2 regions of the Streptomyces sp. NPDC028331 genome follow, and region 1 is predicted to be linked to the other one. Evidence: riboswitches for the same ligand, from Rfam matches in the RefSeq annotation. Region 1 holds a riboswitch; the other holds the start of a gene.

Region 1 (9,377 bases):
AAGGCCGCGTAACGGATGTAGCCGGACGTCGGGTTGTCCAGGTTGGCCTTGTGCTGCTTGAGGGCGATGGTGCGGCCCTGCGGCGACATGCCGTTCTGGCTGAAGTCCAGGTCGTAGTCACCGGCGATCAGGCGCTGGTCCATGTCGTCGGAGTTGGTGAAGTACTTGATGCTGATCTTGTCCGGGTACGCCTTGCGGACCGGGTCCGAGGACGCCTTCCAGTTGCTGTTGCGGACCAGCATCAGTTCCTTGCCCGGCTCGTAGGACTGGAACTTGTACGGGCCGGAGGAGAAGGGGTGCAGACCGTACTTGGACTTGGTGTCCTTGTCCTGGCGGACCGGGGACGCCGCGGGCATCGCGAGCATCTGCAGGAAGTCCGAGTTGGCCTCAGGCAGGTGGAAGACGATCGTCTTGTCGTTGGGGGTGTCGATCGCCTTCAGGCCCAGGTGGTCCGGGGAGGAGTCCTTGTACGGGCCCTTGTACGTGTTCTTGGGGTCGAGCACGTTCTTGAGGTAGATCGGGCCGCCCGACAGGACGTCCTGCGCCCAGGAGCGCTCGATGCCGTACTTGACGTCCTTGGAGGTGAGCGGCTTGCCGTCCTCCCAGGTGAGCCCGTCACGCAGGGTGAAGGTGTAGGTCTTGCCGCCGTCGGAGACCTTGCCCATGTCCGTGGCCAGGTCCGGCGTGAGCTCGGAGCCCGCAGCACCGGGTTCGGTCTTGTAGGTGACGAGCTGACGGCTGTAGTAGCGCATGAAGTCCCACACGACGCCGTAGTAGGCACGCGTGGTGTCCCAGGAGTCGGCGTCCTGGACGGTCGCGAACTTCAGCTCGCCGCCCTTCTTCACCTGCGAGGCCTGGGCGACCTTGTTGTTCGCGGCGTTGAACCCGGCCGCGCCGTTCTTCGAGCCGCCGCCGTTGTCACCGCCGCCGCACGCCGCCGTGGTCAGCAGCCCGGCGACCACGGCGGCAGCGGCCATGGCCTGCTTGCGCCGCCCTGAGGTGCGTTGGGTAGTCACGATCTCGGATCCTCCGAATAGATGAGAGACCCCGTGCATGTGCCACGGGTCGCTGGGGGTACGGCAGTTAGCGGGAGCCCTTGGGGTCCAGCGCGTCGCGCACGCCGTCACCGAAGAGGTTGAACGCAAGGACGGTGATGAAGATCGCCACGCCCGGGACCACCATGTACATGGGGTCCGAGTTGTAGTAGTCGATCGCGCTGGAGAGCATCTGACCCCAGGAGGCCGTGGGGGGCTTGACGCCCACACCCAGGAAGCTCAGGGCCGCCTCGGTCAGGATGTTCGTCGGGATCATCATCGTCATGTAGACGATGATCGGCGCCACGAGGTTGGGCAGCAGTTCCTTGAAGAGGATGTAGAACCGCCCGGCGCCGAGGGAGCGGGCCGCCTCGACGTACTCGCGTTCACGCATCGACAGTGTCTGGCCGCGCACGACGCGTCCCACGTAGGGCCAGCCGAAGAAGCCGATGACCACGATCATCACGAAGACGCGCACGCCCGTACCGCTCAGGCCCAGCATCTGGCTCGGCATGACCGAGACCAGCGCGATGATGAACAGCAGCTGGGGGAAGGCGAGAAGGCCGTCCATCACCCGGCTGATGACCGAGTCGACCCAGCCGCCGAAGAAGCCGGCGAGGATGCCCAGCACCGTGCCGAAGACCACCGCGACCAGCGCGGAGAGGAAGCCCACGAGCAGCGAGATCTGGGCGCCGTAGAGGATGCGGGCGAAGATGTCGCGGCCGTTGACCGGTTCGACGCCGAGGAGGTGGTCGCCGCTGATACCCCCCAGGGACCCCGTCGGCGTTCCGAAGAGCGGGTCGATCAGGTTCTCGTGGTACGCGTCGGGATCCTGTCCGACCAGGTTCGTGATCACCGGCGCGAGAATCGCGACCAGGACCAGCAGCAGGACAACGATGCCACCCGACAGGGCCAGCTTGTCCCGCTTCAGGCGCTCCCAGGCGATCCGGCCCAGGGAACGCCCCTGGACGGCCTTCGCATCGGCGCTGGCAACGGCCGCTTCCTCGGCAGCACTCGCGGCCGCTTCCGCAGTCGGCTCGTGCAATGGTGCCGTCATCTGGCAGGGACCCCTCTCAACCGGCGGTGACCGGCCCGCACTTGCCGCGGTGGCGGCATGACTCAGTCCGTCGTACACAGGGGCGAAACCCCTTGAAGCCGGAGTCTTCAATGCTTCGCCGATCAGTGACCAGACTTGACGGGGAAAGGATGCATAAACGTGATGCGGACTGGGGAGATCCGTTATCCGGACAGCGGGTAACGCGGGCCGGACGCAGGCAAATTGGGCGAGACCGGACGAGAGTGGGACTATCCACCCTCATCTACGCGCGAAGAAGGGCTCCGAGTGCCGGACGGTGTCAACTGCCGTGCACTACAGGGGTGTCAGTACGCCCCGCGTGCCGGCGGGTAGCCGTAGCCGCCGGCCGCGGGCGCCGGTGCCGTGGCGTGGGCCTCGCGGTCGTAGAACGGGCGGGTGCTGGCGCGCAGCCACATCGCCACCGGGTCGTGCTCGTCGGACAGCGCGACCGTCGACACCGGCAGGCCCTCGGGGACGGCCGTGACGGACTGCTGCATCATCGCGCGCACCGAGTCGACGGCGGGCGGCGAGGTGTCGTAGACGTCCAGGCCGATCGCCAGGTACGGGGCGCCGAGGGAGGGCTGCACCCAGGCGCGGCGCAGGGAACGCACGGCGGGGGTGCGGTGCGCGTTCTGCGTGAGCAGGGCGTAGAACTGCGGGATCTCGATGGCCGGTTCCGACAGCCTCAGGGGGCCCGCGGGCTGGCGCTCCAGGCCGGCGGCGATGCGGCGCAGGTCCGGCCAGGGGATGCCGACGCCGCCGCCGGGGGCGTGCGGATTGAGCCACAGGCCGTAGTGACCGGGGTAGAGGGCGCGGGCCACGTCGGCGCCGTCGATCACCTCGTAGGAGCGGGTCCAGCCGCTGGCCGAGAGTTCCTGGGCCGAGGTGACGCAGGGCGCGTAGCCGTGGCCGTCCACCTCCATGGTCGCGTACTGGGCGTCGGGCGAGCCGGCCTGGCCCTGCCACAGCAGCATCCAGACCCTGCCGGTGGACGGGGTCGCGAGCGCCTGCAGGAGCGCCTCGTAGGCGTCGTAACGCCCGGGCGTCACCTGGCGCAGCATGTGCTCGACCTGGCCGGCCGCGGTGCCGCTCGCGCTCACCCCGCTCACCCTTTACCGCCCCTTCGCTGACGATGTGCTCCGCATATGAAACCAGGTTAGGCGGGTCCGCTGACAGCCGGTGCGGGGTGGCTGCCGCCGGCCGCGGTGTCCAGGAGCTCGGGGTCTGCTGCCGGTCGGCGGGCGCGGGTCGTTCATGGCCGGGCGCCCAGTTCCCCGCGCCCCTGAGGGGGCGCCCTTGACGGGACGCCCTGCTCAGTAGCCGTGCTGGTAGAACGGCCGGACCTGTTCCCTCATCCACTCGGCCACCGGGTCATCGGTCACGTCCAGGAGGACGAGGTTGACCGGCCAGGGGACCGCCGCCTTGGCCAGGGCGCGGCCCAGGGCGTCCATGGGGAGGGCGCGGAGGTCGCCCTCCCACTGGGAGAGTTCCACGCCGACGAACAACACCGGGTCCGCCGTCTCGATGGCGGCGAGGCAGCGGCGTGCCGTACGGACCACGCCGATCCCCGCGAACTCGGCGGACGCGGCGGCGAGGAAGTCCACCGGGTCGTCCTGCCAGTCCGGCTCGAAGAGGCGGACGCGGCCGCCGCTCGCGGGGCCGTCCAGCGGGGTGCGTCCGACCCGGCACAGTTCGGCCACCGCGTCGGGCGGCAGGGGTATGCCGACCACGCCCTCCGGGTTGACCGCGATGCCGACCTGCGGGGGCAGCCCGCGGGCGAACTCGACGGCGGGCGCGATCGTGTACGACATGTGGCCGCCCGCGACGTGGCGGAACTGCTCCTCCGAGCTGAACACCGGGACGTACGCCTGGCCCTCGATCTCCAGGGTGGGCAGGTCGAGGGGGCCGCTGTGCGGGCCGCCGCCGTTCGGCAGCGGCACCCACAGGAAGCTGCGGCCGAGCACCTCGATGATCCGGCCGCCCGCCGCGGGCATGCCGAGGGAGGCGGAGAGCACCTCCTCCAGTTCGTTGCCCGGCCATCCGCCGTGCGGATGGGGGTGCGCCTGTGCCGGGAAGTCCGGGGGGAAGCCCGCGGGAAGGTCCGCCGGGAAGTCCATCTGCCTCATCACCTGCCGAGTACCTCTGGTGTGGCGAAAAGGCTAACGGGTGCACGGACCGGGCGATTCATTCCGCTCCTTCCGCCCAGTCCGCGAAGTCGATCCGGCGCAGCACGTCCGCCGCGTCCCGGTCGAGCAGGACCGCCGAGCCGCAGCCCTCCGGGAGCCGGCCCCCCTCCACGGCGCGCAGCAGGTGCCGGGTGGCGCGACGGTGCCGCAGGAAGGCGTACCGGGAGACGCCTCGGCCACGCTGCCGCTGGCCGTCCAGGGCGGTGTCCTCGGCGACGTCGAGCAGGACCAGGTGCAGGGTGCCGCCGCGGCGCCGGGCCTCGCGGGCCAGCCAGGTACGCACCCACGTCTGGGTGCCGCAGTCGTGCACGACGACCCCGGTGCCGGCACGCAGGGCGCGGCGCAGGCCCGCGTAGTGCGCCAGGCGGACCAGGGGGCGGTAGACCGCGTACGGCAGGAACCGGGCCAGGCGCGCGTCCCAGCGGTCGCGGGTGTCCTGGGAGTCGACGCATGCGCCGCGCACCGCGCGCCGCATGAGTGTGGACTTGCCGCTGCCGGGCAGGCCGGTGACCACGACGAGGTCGCGGACGCCGAAGGTGAGCCCGTACGGACTGCGGCCCCCGCGGTCGCGCAGATCCCGGACCACCGGCGCCGGCACCGGTGCGCCGGCAGCCCGGGCCGGGGCTCCGGGCTGCCGGGGTACCGCGACACCCGTGGTCGTGGCGTACGCCGTCGTCCTGTTCACCGTGATCGTCCTCCCTTGCGGTCAGGAAGTCCCATCCCCGCCGAATGTAAAGAGAAGGTAATGGAAGACGTCTTGCGATTTCGTGCGCGTACCGCCACAAGCCGGTTACAGATACGACCGGAAGCCGGTCGCCGGCGTGGCCGGAGCCCGTACGGACGCCGCGGGAACCGGTCCCGGCGCGACCCTGATCCGTCCCCCGGCGCGACCCGAAGCCCGTCCCCGGCGTGACCCGAAGCCGTCCCCGGCACGACCTTCAGCCCGTCCCGCCAGGGCCCGAAGCCGTCCCCGGCACGACCTTCAGCCCATCCCGCCACGGCCCGAAGCCGTCCCCGGCGTGACCCGAAGCTAGTCCCGGCGCGCCCCGAAGCCCGTCACCGACGCGGCCCGGGACCGGTTGCCCATGCGGCCTGCCGCGACCGGGCGAGGCGTGCAATGATGTGCGCGCCAACTGCATACCGGCCGCTTGAATCCGCGCGGGAGAGTTCCGGGGACGTACGGGGTACGTACGTGGGCCCGGGCGCCGAAGGAGCAAGTCCCTCCCTTGAATCTCTCAGGCCCCGATACCGCGCGGGCGAGGCACATCTGGAAAGCGGGCCGCTTCGCCGTGGCTCCACCCAAGGTGCAAGCCGTGACGACCCGCCGCGCGGGGGCGTTCATGGCGAACCTCTCAGGTTCCGATGACAGATGGGGAGGACCGACCTCGCCCGTCCTGCCCTGCCTTGGGAGCACAACCGATGAGCAGTAGTAGCCCCCTGCGCCGTACCGCGCTCGATGCCCTGCATCGTTCGCTCGGCGCGACGATGACCGACTTCGCCGGCTGGGACATGCCCCTCAGGTACGGCTCCGAGCGCGACGAGCACGTCGCCGTCCGCACCAAGGCGGGGCTGTTCGACCTGTCGCACATGGGCGAGATCACGGTGACCGGCCCCGAGGCGGACCGGTTCCTCAACCAGGCGCTGGTCGGCGACATCGCCTCCGTCCGTGTGGGCCGCGCCCGCTACACCATGATCTGCCGGGAGGACGGCGGCATCCTGGACGACCTGATCGTCTACCGGCTCGCCGACGCGCAGTACATGGTCGTGGCCAACGCCTCCAACGCCCAGGTGGTGCTGGACGCGCTGACCGAGCGCGCCGCGGGCTTCGCCGCCGCGGTCCGCGACGACCGGGACGCCTACGCGCTGATCGCCGTCCAGGGCCCCGAGTCCCCCGGCATCCTGAAGTCCCTCACCGACGCCGTCCTCGACGGCCTGAAGTACTACGCGGGCCTGCCCGGCACGGTCGCGGGCGTCCCCGCCCTCATCGCGCGCACCGGCTATACCGGCGAGGACGGCTTCGAGCTGTTCGTCGCGCCCGAGCACGCCGAGCAGCTGTGGCGGGCGCTGACCGAGGCCGGCGCGCCCGTCGGTCTGATCCCCTGCGGGCTCTCCTGCCGGGACACGCTGCGCCTGGAGGCGGGCATGCCGCTGTACGGGCACGAGCTCAGCACCTCGCTGACGCCCTTCGACGCCGGGCTCGGCCGGGTGGTGAAGTTCGAGAAGGAGGGCGACTTCGTCGGGCGCGCCGCGCTGGAGGAGGCCGCGTCCCGTGCGCAGGAGAACCCGCCGCGCGTCCTCGTCGGCCTGGTCGCCGACGGCCGGCGCGTGCCGCGGGCCGGATACCCGGTCGTCGCGGGCGGCGAGGTGATCGGCGAGGTCACCTCCGGGGCGCCCTCCCCCACGCTGGGCAGGCCGATCGCGATGGCGTACGTCGACGCCGCGCACTCCGCGCCGGGCACACCCGGGGTCGGGGTGGACATCCGGGGCAGCCACGAGCCCCACGAGGTCGTGGCGCTGCCGTTCTACAAGCGCCGGAAGTAGCCACTCGGCGGGCGGGTGACGCGATCCCGCGCACCTCCGCCGTGCTCACGCACGTCTCCAGAAGTACTCCCTTCACCACCACTCCCCCGCGTACAGGAGAATCCAGGCCATGAACAACCCCCAGCAGCTCCGCTACAGCAAGGAGCACGAGTGGCTGTCGGACGCCCAGGACGGCGTTGCGACGGTCGGCATCACGGAGCACGCGGCCAACGCCCTCGGCGACGTCGTCTTCGTCCAGCTCCCGGAGGTCGGCGACACGGTGACCGCGGGTGAGACCTGCGGCGAGCTGGAGTCGACCAAGTCGGTCAGCGACCTGTACTCCCCGGTCACCGGCGAGATCACGGAGGTCAACGAGGACGTGGTCAACGACCCGTCGCTGGTGAACTCCGAGCCGTTCGAGGGCGGCTGGCTGTTCAAGGTGCGCATCTCCGAGGAGCCGGCCGACCTGCTGTCCGCCGACGAGTACGACGCCCACATCGCCGGCTGAGAACGGACCCGCAGATGACCCTCCTGAACACGCCCCTGCACGAGCTCGACCCGGATGTGGCCGCCGCGGTCGACGCCGAGCTGCACCGGCAGCAGTCCACCCTGGAGATGATCGCCTCCGAGAACTTCGCCCCGCTGGCGGTCATGGAGGCGCAGGGCTCGGTCCTCACCAACAAGTACGCCGAGGGCTACCCGGGCCGCCGCTACTACGGCGGCTGCGAGCACGTCGACGTCGCCGAGCAGATCGCCATCGACCGGATCAAGGAGCTGTTCGGCGCCGAGTACGCCAACGTGCAGCCCCACTCCGGCGCCTCCGCGAACCAGGCGGCGCTGTTCGCCCTCGCCCAGCCCGGGGACACCATCCTCGGTCTGGACCTGGCGCACGGCGGTCACCTGACCCACGGCATGCGGCTGAACTTCTCCGGCAAGCAGTTCGACGTGGTCGCGTACCACGTGGACGAGACCGGCCTGGTCGACATGGCCGAGGTCGAGCGGCTCGCCAAGGAGCACCGCCCGAAGGTGATCATCGCCGGCTGGTCGGCGTACCCGCGACAGCTCGACTTCGCCGAGTTCCGCCGGATCGCCGACGAGGTCGAGGCGTACCTCTGGGTCGACATGGCGCACTTCGCCGGCCTGGTCGCGGCGGGACTGCACCCGAACCCGGTGGAGTACGCGGATGTGGTCACCTCCACGACCCACAAGACCCTCGGCGGACCCCGCGGCGGCATCATCCTGGCGAAGAAGGAGTTCGCGAAGAAGCTGAACTCCTCCGTCTTCCCGGGCTTCCAGGGCGGCCCCCTGGAGCATGTGATCGCGGCCAAGGCGGTGTCCTTCAAGGTCGCCGCGTCGGAGGAGTTCCGCGAGCGCCAGCGCCGTACGGTCGAGGGCGCGAAGATCCTCGCCGAGCGGCTGACGGCCGCCGACGCCCGCGAGGCCGGGGTGAACGTTCTGACCGGCGGCACGGACGTGCACCTGATCCTGGTCGACCTGCGCGACTCCGAGCTGGACGGGCAGCAGGCCGAGGACCGCCTGCACGAGGTCGGCATCACGGTCAACCGCAACGCGGTCCCGAACGACCCGCGCCCGCCGATGGTGACCTCCGGTCTGCGCATCGGCACGCCCGCCCTGGCCACCCGCGGCTTCACGGCCGAGGACTTCGCGGAGGTCGCGGACGTCATCGCCGAGGCGCTCAAGCCGTCCTACGACGCCGAGGCGCTGAAGGCCCGGGTGAAGGCCCTGGCCGACAAGCACCCGCTGTACCCGGGTCTGAACAAGTAAGTCACTTTTGCGGGGCACCGCGCACACTGGGAGTACCGGCGTGCGCGGTGCCCGCATCCCTGTACCGCCTTTCGCACCACCCCCGTATTGAGGAGTCACCCGTGGCCATCTCGGTCTTCGACCTGTTCTCGATCGGCATCGGCCCGTCCAGCTCCCACACGGTCGGTCCGATGCGCGCGGCGCGCATGTTCGTCCGTCGGCTGCGCAACGAGGACCTGCTGGCCCGGGTGGCGTCCGTGCGCTGCGAGCTGTACGGCTCCCTCGGCGCGACCGGCCACGGCCACGGCACCCCGAAGGCGGTCCTGCTCGGCCTGGAGGGTGCCTCCCCGCGCACGGTGGACGTCGAGAGGGCCGACGAGCGGGTGGAGGAGATCAGGGCGGCGGGCCGCCTGAAGCTGCTCGGCGAGCACGAGATCCCCTTCTCCTTCGACGACGACCTGGTCCTGCACCGCCGCAAGGCCCTGCCGTACCACGCCAACGGCATGACGATATGGGCGTACGACGCTTCCGGCGCGGAGCTGCTCTCCAAGACGTACTACTCGGTCGGCGGCGGCTTCGTCGTGGACGAGGACGCGGTGGGCGCCGACCGCATCAAGCTCGACGACACGGTCCTGAAGTACCCCTTCCGCACGGGCGACGAGCTGCTGCGTCTGACGAAGGAGACGGGCCTGTCGATCTCCTCCCTGATGCTGGAGAACGAGCGGGCCTGGCGCGGCGAGGAGGAGATCCGGGTCGGCCTGCTGGAGATCTGGCAGGTGATGCGGGAGTGCGTGGCGC
Region 2 (9,377 bases), on a different contig from region 1:
ATGTTCACTTCGAGGTTGAACATGGCGAGTTCTGTTTGGAAATCTCGGCTGGCAATCCTTTCCAGTACCTGGGCATTCATCATTCTCGGAGTCCCGTCATGCCCGACGAGATTCAACTCGATCTCCAGGCCCATCAGGTTCTTGGGGCGATCGAACCGCTTCTCCTCCAGCAGTCGCGCGAGTCCCGCGAGGCACTGCCTGAGCTTGTCGCGGTAGTGCTGGCGATCGGACAGGTCGAACGGCCCTGCCACGACCTTCTCTCCCATCGAAGCGTCCCTCCTGAGATGGGCAGGCCGATGTCACGGCCGCTGCTGTCCCGGGTCACGGGGGATGATGCCCAGGCAACGCGATCGATAACGTCCAGGTGTCGACCGTCACCCGCTACGCTGGAGGCCGCGCACCGCCGGGCACATTCACGAGGCATGGGGCAAGGCGCAGTTTCACGGTGCAACCGAGTCGTGAAAAACGCCGACGAGAATCGGCCGACCGCTAAGGACAAGTATTCCGAGGTCGCCGCCCTGACGCCTGTCCAAGACTGGGACGAACCCCGCTTTTTCGGCGTCCGGATATCACCTTGCCGCCATAAGATCGTCGCCCCGATGAAACAGTGTATGAACACGCGTCGTATAAACTTTGCGCACGGGGCAGAGAGTTGGCGCTCACGGTTCTGGGCCCTGTCGTCAAAGCGCCGCCATTCGTCCGGGCTCGGTAATTCCCTTCCCTCCCTCTGACCCCGAGAGCTGACAGCGCCGTCCGCCCGCCCCACCACGCCCTCGCGCCCCTGTGCCTGTCGAATGAGAGGCGACCCACCATGCAGCTGCATGTCCCTCAGGCTCCCGCGCCCGCTCTCCGTTCCGTCCTCACGGCACTCGGTTCCCCCACCGCGGTCCGGGAGGCTCCCACTCCCTCCCTGCGCTCCGCCCAGGGACCTGCGACCCCCGAGCTTCCGCTGCCCGTCCATGTCCTGGACCGGATCACCCCGGCCGGCACCGCCGCCACCCGACTCGCCGGGTGGCGCTTCCTCATCCGCTCCGGGGGCCGCGCCGTGGCCGCCGCCGAGACCATGCTGACGCCCGACGGCTGGGCCTTCTCACGCTTCTTCGAGGGCCCCTACGTGGCCGCCACCGAGCGTGCCGTGCTCCAGGCGGAGGCCTCGCTGACACAGCCCTACCAGGCCCGGCTGCTGTCCGTGCCGGAGCTGTACATGCTCACGCTGTGGCTGCACGGCGACTGCACCGCCGACGGCGCGACGGGCCATCCCGCCGCGACCGACCTGCTGGTGCCGCTCGCCCCCGCGCCGCCCGGCATCGCGGCGCACCGCCCGCACCGCGTCGCCGATCTCCTGCCGGTCCTGACCCACCGGGTCACCCGCACCCCGCTGCTCGGCCAGCCCGCGTAGGTTCCGAGGGTCCCCTTGACACCGTGCCCCGCCGCCGGAGACGGCCGCGGGGCACGTCACGTGTTCGGGGTACCGAACAGCTCCCGTCACGGTCGCTCGTTCGTGCCCGAGCAGCTCCAGGCACAGTTGCTCCTTCGTGCCGGACGGCTCCCGTCACCGTTGCTCGTTCGTGCCCGATCGCGCTCGTACGAGGACCGACGTGCGGGTCGGCCCGCACGAACTAGCCCCTTCCGGCCACCGAGAACCATCCGAAGTGACCGTGCGGTAGGGCTGAACCGTCCGGTCGGGGGATGCGTCATGAACCTGTGAGAAGCGGTGCTGCGAAATCCCTGCGGATCGACGCCCGTGGGGCAACACTGGGTTCCTGACCGACGTATGACCGACGGGGGGCGGCGATGAGCGACACCACAAGCCGCGGGACAGACACGACAGCCATCTCACACATACCGACAGAGCGAAAGATCCCCACCACCATGTGCCAGCACCAGCCACCGTGCCCGACCGCCGAATCCGCCGACCGGGAGTCCGCCCGTCTCGTGGCGCACCACCCGGAGCAGGGATGGAGCCTGCTGTGCAACGGCGTGCTCCTCTTCGAGGACACCGGTGAGCTTCTGCCCGACGGCCAGATCATCGCCCCGCACCGCCCGCTGGGCACCGACCAGGTGATGACCGCCGCCTGAGCGCACACCAGGGCATCCGCTGTCCTGACACACCAGGGGCCGGCCGGAGACACGCGCTCCGTACCGGCCCCGACGCATGCCCGAAGGCGATCAGTCCGCGTAGGCGTCCAACGGCGGGCAGGAGCAGACCAGGTTCCGGTCGCCGAAGGCCTGGTCGATGCGGCGCACCGGCGGCCAGTACTTGTCCGCGGCCGACACACCGGCCGGGAAGACGGCCTCCTCACGCGTGTAGGCGTGCTTCCACTCCCCGCCCAGCGCGGCCGCTGTGTGCGGCGCGTTGCCCAGCGGGTTGTCGTCGGCCGGCCACTCGCCCGAGCCGACCTTCTCGATCTCCGCCCGGATGGCGATCATCGCGTCGCAGAACCGGTCCAGTTCGGCCAGGTCCTCCGACTCGGTGGGCTCGATCATCAGCGTGCCTGCCACCGGGAACGACATCGTCGGCGCGTGGAAGCCGTAGTCGATCAGCCGCTTGGCCACATCGTCCACGCTCACACCGGTGGCCTTGGTCAGCGGCCGCAGGTCGATGATGCACTCGTGTGCGACCAGGCCGCCGGGCCCGGTGTAGAGGACCGGGTAGTGCGGCTCCAGACGCTTGGCGATGTAGTTGGCGGACAGCACGGCCACCTGCGTGGCGCGCTTGAGGCCCTCGCCGCCCATGAGCCGGACGTACGCCCACGAGATCGGCAGGATGCCCGCGGAGCCCCAGGGGGCGGCGGAGATCGGGCCGACGCCCGTCTCCGGACCGGCGGCGGGCTGCAGCGGGTGGTTCGGCAGGTAGGGGGCCAGGTGCTCGCGGACGGCCACCGGGCCGACGCCCGGACCGCCGCCGCCGTGCGGGATGCAGAAGGTCTTGTGCAGGTTCAGGTGCGAGACGTCACCGCCGAAGTGGCCCGGCTTGGCGAGGCCGACCAGGGCGTTGAGGTTGGCGCCGTCGACGTACACCTGGCCGCCGGCCTCATGGACCTGGGCGCAGATGTCGGCGACGTGCTCCTCGAACACGCCGTGCGTGGACGGGTACGTGATCATCAGCACCGCCAGTTCGTCGCGGTACTGCTCGATCTTGGCGCGCAGGTCCTCCACGTCGATCTCGCCGTCCTCGGCGGTCTTCACCACGACGACCTTCATGCCGGCCATCACGGCGCTGGCCGCGTTGGTGCCGTGCGCGGAGGACGGGATGAGGCAGACGGTGCGCTGGTCGTCGCCGTTGGCGCGGTGGTAGCCGCGTACGGCCAGCAGACCGGCCAGCTCGCCCTGGGAGCCGGCGTTGGGCTGGAGGGAGACCTTGTCGTACCCGGTGACCTCGGCGAGACGTTCCTCCAGCTCACGGATGAGCGTGAGGTAACCCTCGGCCTGCTCGGCGGGCGCGAAGGGGTGCAGTTGGCCGAACTCAGGCCAGGTCACCGGCTCCATCTCGGTGGTGGCGTTGAGCTTCATGGTGCAGGAGCCCAGCGGGATCATGCCGCGGTCGAGCGCGTAGTCGCGGTCGGCCAGCCTGCGCAGGTAGCGCAGCATCGCGGTCTCGGAGCGGTGCTCGTGGAAGACCGGGTGGGTGAGGTAGTCGTCGGTGCGCAGCAGCGACTGAGGGAGCGCGTCCTCGGTGATCGCGTCCAGCGCGTCGATGTCGCCCCCGACGCCGAACGCGGTCCACACCGCGCGCAGCTGCGCCCGCCCGGTGGTCTCGTCGCAGGCGATCGAGACGTGGTCGGCGTCCACGAGACGCAGGTTGACGCGGTTCTCCCGGGCGGCGGCGACGACGTCGGCGGCCCGCCCCGGGACCCGGGCGGTCACGGTGTCGAAGTAGGTGCCGTGGACGACCTCGACCCCGCCGGCCCTCAGGCCCGCGGCGAGGACCGTGGCGTACCGGTGGGTGCGCCGGGCGATGCTGCGCAGTCCCTCGGGCCCGTGGTAGACGGCGTACATCCCGGCCATCACGGCGAGCAGCACCTGCGCGGTGCAGATGTTGCTGGTGGCCTTCTCGCGGCGGATGTGCTGCTCGCGCGTCTGCAGGGCGAGCCGGTAGGCCTTGTGGCCGTCCGCGTCCACGGAGACGCCCACGAGCCGGCCGGGCAGGCTGCGGGCGAACTTCTCACGCACCGCCATGTAACCGGCGTGCGGGCCGCCGAAGCCCATCGGGACGCCGAAGCGCTGCGTGGTGCCCACGGCGATGTCGGCGCCCAGCTCACCGGGGGACGTCAGCAGTGTGAGCGCGAGCAGGTCGGCCGCGACGGTGACGACGGCGCCCAGCTCATGGGCCCGGTCGATGACGGGCTTGATGTCGCGTACGGCACCGGAGGCGCCCGGGTACTGGATCAGTACGCCGTTGATCTCCCGCTCGGCTACCTCGGCCGGGATGCCGGCGCTGAGGTCGGCGACGACGACCTCGACACCGGTGGGCTCGGCGCGGGTCTGGATCACCGCGATGGTCTGCGGCAGCGCGTCCGCGTCGACCAGGAACAGGCCCTTCTTGTTCTTGCCCATGCGCCGGGACAGGGCCATCGCCTCCGCGGCGGCGGTGCCCTCGTCGAGCAGGGACGCGCCGGAGGTCGGCAGCCCGGTGAGCTCGGCGACCATCGTCTGGAAGTTCAGCAGCGCCTCGAGCCGGCCCTGCGAGATCTCCGGCTGGTACGGGGTGTAAGCGGTGTACCAGGCCGGGTTCTCCATGACGTTGCGCAGGATGACCGGCGGGGTGAAGGTGCCGTGATAGCCGAGACCGATCATCGAGTCGAGGACCTGGTTGCGGTCGGCGAGGGAGCGCAGCTCGGCCAGCACCTCGGCCTCGGTGCGGGCGCCCGGCAGGTCCAGGGCGTCGGCGTTCTTGATCACATCGGGGACCGCGGCGGCGGTGAGCTCGTCGAGCGAGCCGTAGCCGACCTGGGCGAGCATCTTGGCCCGCGCTTCCTGGTCGGGGCCGATGTGACGGTGCTCGAACGGGATGCCCTGTTCGAGCTCGGAGAGCGGAATGCGCTGGGCGGTCATTGCGGAGGCCTCCTGGTCTGACGCGACCTTCGAGGGGCACCACGGCGCGGGTACCCCGACGGCCTCCCCCTCTGTCATCTCGACCTGAGAGCTTCACCGGTCCGCCCGAAGGCGCTCCGGCTTTCACCGTCGGTGAGAGCGGAAGCCGTCGACACCCGCCCTGCTTTCCAGAGTGACCTCGTCCGTGCGGTACCTGGGCCTGAGAGATTCCGGGGAGGATTTGCTCCTTCGGCGCCTCCGGATCGCTCCGGAGGACTCTCCCGCACGGGGTCAACAGCCGCTTGCCAGACTACCAGCGAGGACGAGTCGGCAGCCTGCGCGGGAATCTTCAAGTGGCCGCCTTGCTGAATGTGCTCTTTCGTAGTGCTTACGGATGGGTTGCGACCAGTTGGAGGTACCGTGCAGACCGACATCGATCCGCGGAATCTGATCGGCCGCAAGGCGTTCGACCGCAATGGCCACAAGATCGGCACGATCGACGAGGTGTACCTCGACGACGCCACGGGTGCGCCGGAGTGGGCGGCCATACGAACGGGCCTGTTCGGCAGGGACGCGTTCGTCCCCCTGGAGCCCAGCGAGCTGGTCGAGGGCGCGCTGTACGTCCCCTTCGAACGCGCGCTGATCAAGGAGGCCCCCGACTTCGGCGTCGGCCGCCATCTGTCCCCCGAGCAGGAGCTGCAGCTCTACCACCACTACGGCCTGGACGTGTCGGCACCACCGCCGCCGGACCGCGACTTCGGCCATCTGGCGGGGTCGGACGAGACATGACGGGGCGGAGGCGGAACTCCGCGCCCGCCCGCCCGGGTCAGACGTCCGCCCCCGTGGGGGCCGGGCGCCCCTCGGTCCCCGGGAGCTCGGGCACCAGCGGCAGCGGGTCCGCCGGCTCCAGCGCGGGGTCGTCGACGCTGAACGTGCGGACCCGCCCCGGCTCCGACTGCGGCGTCTCGAACCGTACGGTCACCCGGCCCAGCCCGCTGCCCTGCACCCACCCCGGCCCGTACTCGGCGTGGCGGACGTCGTGCCCCGCGAGCCAGACCCGCTCGGGCGGTGCCACCGGCTCCGCGGCGGGCGCCTCCTCCGCCTCCGGCCGCTCGTCCGTCACGGCCTCGGCCGCCGCCAGGTGGGCCTGCGCGAACAGATCCTCCTGCGTGTAGTCGGCGAGTCCGCTGACCCCCACGCCCAGCAGACGCACCCCGCCGGTCGTGTCCACGGACTCCAGCAGCCGCGCCGCGGCCTCCCGCACCACCGCGGGATCGTCCGTGGGTCCCCGCAGGGTCTCGGACCGGGTCAGGGTGGAGAAGTCGTATCTCCGCACCTTCAGCACGATGGTGCGCCCCGACAACCCGGCCTCCCGGAGCCGCCGCACACAGCGGTCCGCCAGCCGCTGCACCTCCAGGCCGATCCGGAGGCGGTCGTGGATGTCGACGTCGTACGTGTCCTCGACGGACACCGACTTGGCCTCCCGCTCGGCCACCACCGGCCGCTCGTCGTGGGCCAGCGCCATCGCGTACAGCGCCTGCCCGTGCGCCTTGCCCAGCAGCCGTACGAGCTCGTCCTCCCCCGCCTCGGCGATCTCGTCGATCGTGGTGATCCCGGCCCGCCGCAGGTGGTCACCTGTCGCCGGGCCCACCCCGGGCAGCGTGCGCACCGACAGTGGACCGAGCAGCGCGCGCTCGGTCCCCGGCCGTATCAGCACCAGTCCGTCCGGCTTCGCCTGCTCCGACGCGATCTTGGCGAGCATCTTCGAGGCGGCGAGGCCCACGGACCCCGTCAGCCCGGTCACGGCTCGGATGTCCGCGCGCAGCTTCACCCCGGTCAGCCGCGCCGACTCCTCGTCCCAGGCGGCTCCCCCGGCCTCGAGATCCACGAACGCCTCGTCCAGGCTCAACGGCTCCACCAGCGGCGACAGGCCGCGCAACAGCGTCATCACCTGCTCGCTGATCCTGCGGTAGAGCCCGAAACGCGGTACCAGATACGCGGCATTGGGTGCGAGCCGGCGTGCCTGGCCCATGGGCATCGCCGAGTGCACCCCGAACACGCGCGCCTCGTACGACGCGGTGGCCACCACTCCGCGCGGTCCCAGCCCGCCCACGACGACCGCCTTCCCGCGCAGGCTCGGCTTGGCTGCCTGCTCCACCGAGGCGTAGAAGGCATCCATGTCGAGATGCAGGATGGTCGGCGCGGTTCTCACATCTCCGATGCTGCCCTACGCCACTGACAATGCGGCCCTGCCGCGGCCCGCGCGCTCAGACGGCCCGGTTGCGCCGCCGTGCCAGTTCGTCCGCCGGGTTGTGGCCCACGATGGTCTCGCCCGTGTCGACACGTTCGCCGTGCAACTGGGACAGCGCGTTCTCCACGTCCCGCCACACCACGCCCACGGCGATGCCGAAGATGCCCTGGCCGCCCTGGAGCAGGGCGTGGACCTCGTCCGGGGACGTGCACTCGTAGACCGTCGCGCCGTCGCTCATCAGCGTCATCCGCTCCAGGTCGCGGAAACCGCGTTCCCTGAGGTGCTGGACGGCGGTGCGGATGTTCTGCAGCGACACGCCCGTGTCGAGGAAACGCTTGACGATCTTCAGAACGACGACGTCGCGGAAGCTGTACAGCCGCTGCGTCCCCGACCCGTAGGCGGGGCGCACGCTCGGTTCGACGAGGCCCGTCCTGGCCCAGTAGTCGAGCTGCCGGTAGGTGATGCCCGCCGCGGCGCACGCGGTGGGTCCGCGATAGCCGATCTGCTCGGAGGCCGCCCCTCCGCCGGCCGGCACGGGCGTCGGCCGCTGAGCAGCGGAGTCGGCCGTGTCGCCGTGAAGCCGGTACGGACCGCTCTCCCCCAGACTGCGTCCAGGGGCACCCCCAGCCGTACCGCCGCCGCTGCTTCTCACGCCGACCTCCGTCCTTGACCTGCCTTCTCGACGGTAGGCAGTCACCAGGGGTGCGTCAACGATCGCCACACTCGGCACGCCGAGTGATAATCACCCTAGGAGTGGTTTCCCGTGCCCTCCCGCGGGGAAAGGCTAGCCGAATGCTCTTGCGAGCCCTCGAGAGCCGCAGGGCCGGCCGCCGGCCGCTCCGTCACACGCCCCGACGACCGTCACACACACCGACGTCTGTCACACCGCCCGACGATCCCGCTCGGCGGCGAGACCCCTCCGTCTCCCGGCACGCACCGCTCCGGTCTCCGGGCCCTTCAGCGAAGGAGGGCGAGCACCTGCACGGTCGGCCGACTCGGCCCGCGCCCTCCGGGAGCCCCGCGGACGCGCGGATGCGCGGCACGAGCCGCGGGCGCCGCGCCGCCCGCCGGCCCACCCCGGAGGGACCGTCACTGGCTGCTGGTCCCGAAGTCCTCCGGTGAGATCTGGTCGAGGAACTCGCGGAACTTCTCGACCTCGTCCTCCTGCTCGTCCGGGATGGCGATCCCCGCGTCGTCCAGCACCCCGTCACTGCCGTAGATCGGCGTTCCGGTGCGCAGCGCCAGCGCTATGGCGTCGGACGGGCGGGCGCTCACCTCGACCCCGCTGGCGAAGACCAGCTCCGCGTAGAAGACGCCTTCACGCAGATCCGTGATGCGTACTTCCGTGAGCTCCTGTCCGACGGCCTCCAGCACGTCCTTGAACAGGTCGTGCGTGAGAGGTCGCGCGGGGGCCATGCCCTGCTGGGCGAACGCGATGGCCGTCGCCTCCCCGGGGCCGATCCAGATGGGGAGGTAGCGGTCGCCTCCCACTTCACGCAGGAGCACGATCGGCTGGTTGGAGGGCATCTCGACCCGGACACCTACGACATCGAGCTCGTTCACACAGCAACCCTAGGCCGTGCTCGGGATGTTTGGGTAGTCGGGCACAGAACGCCTGGCCGATCCGCCCACGGCGAACGCCCGGATCAGGGCAGCCGCACACCCAGCGCGGACTGCACCAGCGCCGCGTGCAGCTTCACCGCGAGCCCCGCCAGCTCCTTCGTGCGGGCCTCGGCATGCGCCCTGGTCTGCGGGTTGCGGTGGCGGCGCAGCGGGGCCACCACCTGGTCCACCAGGCCCGCCTCGCGGTCCGCGGCGGCCTTCATCGCGCGCAGATGGCGTGGCTCGATCCCGTGCCGTCCCAGTTCCACCACGAGAGTGGCCACGGTGATCGCCTCGGCGTCGTACGTGCCGTCCGGCAGCGGCGCGAGCAACCCGTACGACTCCCACTCCTGAAGCTGCCCGGCGCCGATCCCGGCGGTCGCCAGCAGCTCCTCGCGGTCGATCCGGGCGGGCCCGGCGCTCTCCGGCTCGCCCAGAAGACCTCCGAGCAGCTCTCCCGCGCCGGTCTCCCCCGTCCGGCCCAGGGACG

What was found. Region 1 has a riboswitch for glycine ahead of gcvT (glycine cleavage system aminomethyltransferase GcvT). Riboswitches for the same ligand answer to the same signal wherever they lie in the genome.
Region 2: linked by a shared signal. The riboswitch ahead of gcvP (aminomethyl-transferring glycine dehydrogenase) and the one ahead of gcvT (glycine cleavage system aminomethyltransferase GcvT) in region 1 are both predicted to bind glycine.

The regions. Positions count from the first base shown of each region.
Region 1 is NZ_JBVHTR010000026.1:76,588-85,964, forward strand. It holds gene ACZ4SW_RS30425 (ABC transporter substrate-binding protein) at 1-1,016, opposite strand, end outside; gene ACZ4SW_RS30430 (ABC transporter permease) at 1,084-2,091, opposite strand; gene ACZ4SW_RS30435 (enhanced serine sensitivity protein SseB C-terminal domain-containing protein) at 2,415-3,209, opposite strand; gene ACZ4SW_RS30440 (enhanced serine sensitivity protein SseB) at 3,423-4,226, opposite strand; gene ACZ4SW_RS30445 (AAA family ATPase) at 4,294-4,986, opposite strand; glycine riboswitch at 5,445-5,556, shown strand; glycine riboswitch at 5,557-5,674, shown strand; gene gcvT (glycine cleavage system aminomethyltransferase GcvT) at 5,715-6,836, shown strand; gene gcvH (glycine cleavage system protein GcvH) at 6,946-7,323, shown strand; gene glyA (serine hydroxymethyltransferase) at 7,338-8,600, shown strand; gene ACZ4SW_RS30465 (L-serine ammonia-lyase) at 8,702-9,377, shown strand, end outside.
Region 2 is NZ_JBVHTR010000007.1:6,923-16,299, reverse strand. It holds gene ACZ4SW_RS11955 (glutamate-cysteine ligase family protein) at 1-266, opposite strand, end outside; gene ACZ4SW_RS11950 (hypothetical protein) at 812-1,399, shown strand; gene ACZ4SW_RS11945 (DUF5999 family protein) at 1,873-2,079, shown strand; gene gcvP (aminomethyl-transferring glycine dehydrogenase) at 2,170-5,055, opposite strand; glycine riboswitch at 5,233-5,328, opposite strand; gene ACZ4SW_RS11935 (PRC-barrel domain-containing protein) at 5,455-5,823, shown strand; gene ACZ4SW_RS11930 (DNA polymerase IV) at 5,861-7,246, opposite strand; gene ACZ4SW_RS11925 (MerR family transcriptional regulator) at 7,302-7,937, opposite strand; gene ACZ4SW_RS11920 (bifunctional nuclease family protein) at 8,375-8,848, opposite strand; gene ftsR (transcriptional regulator FtsR) at 8,932-9,377, opposite strand, start outside.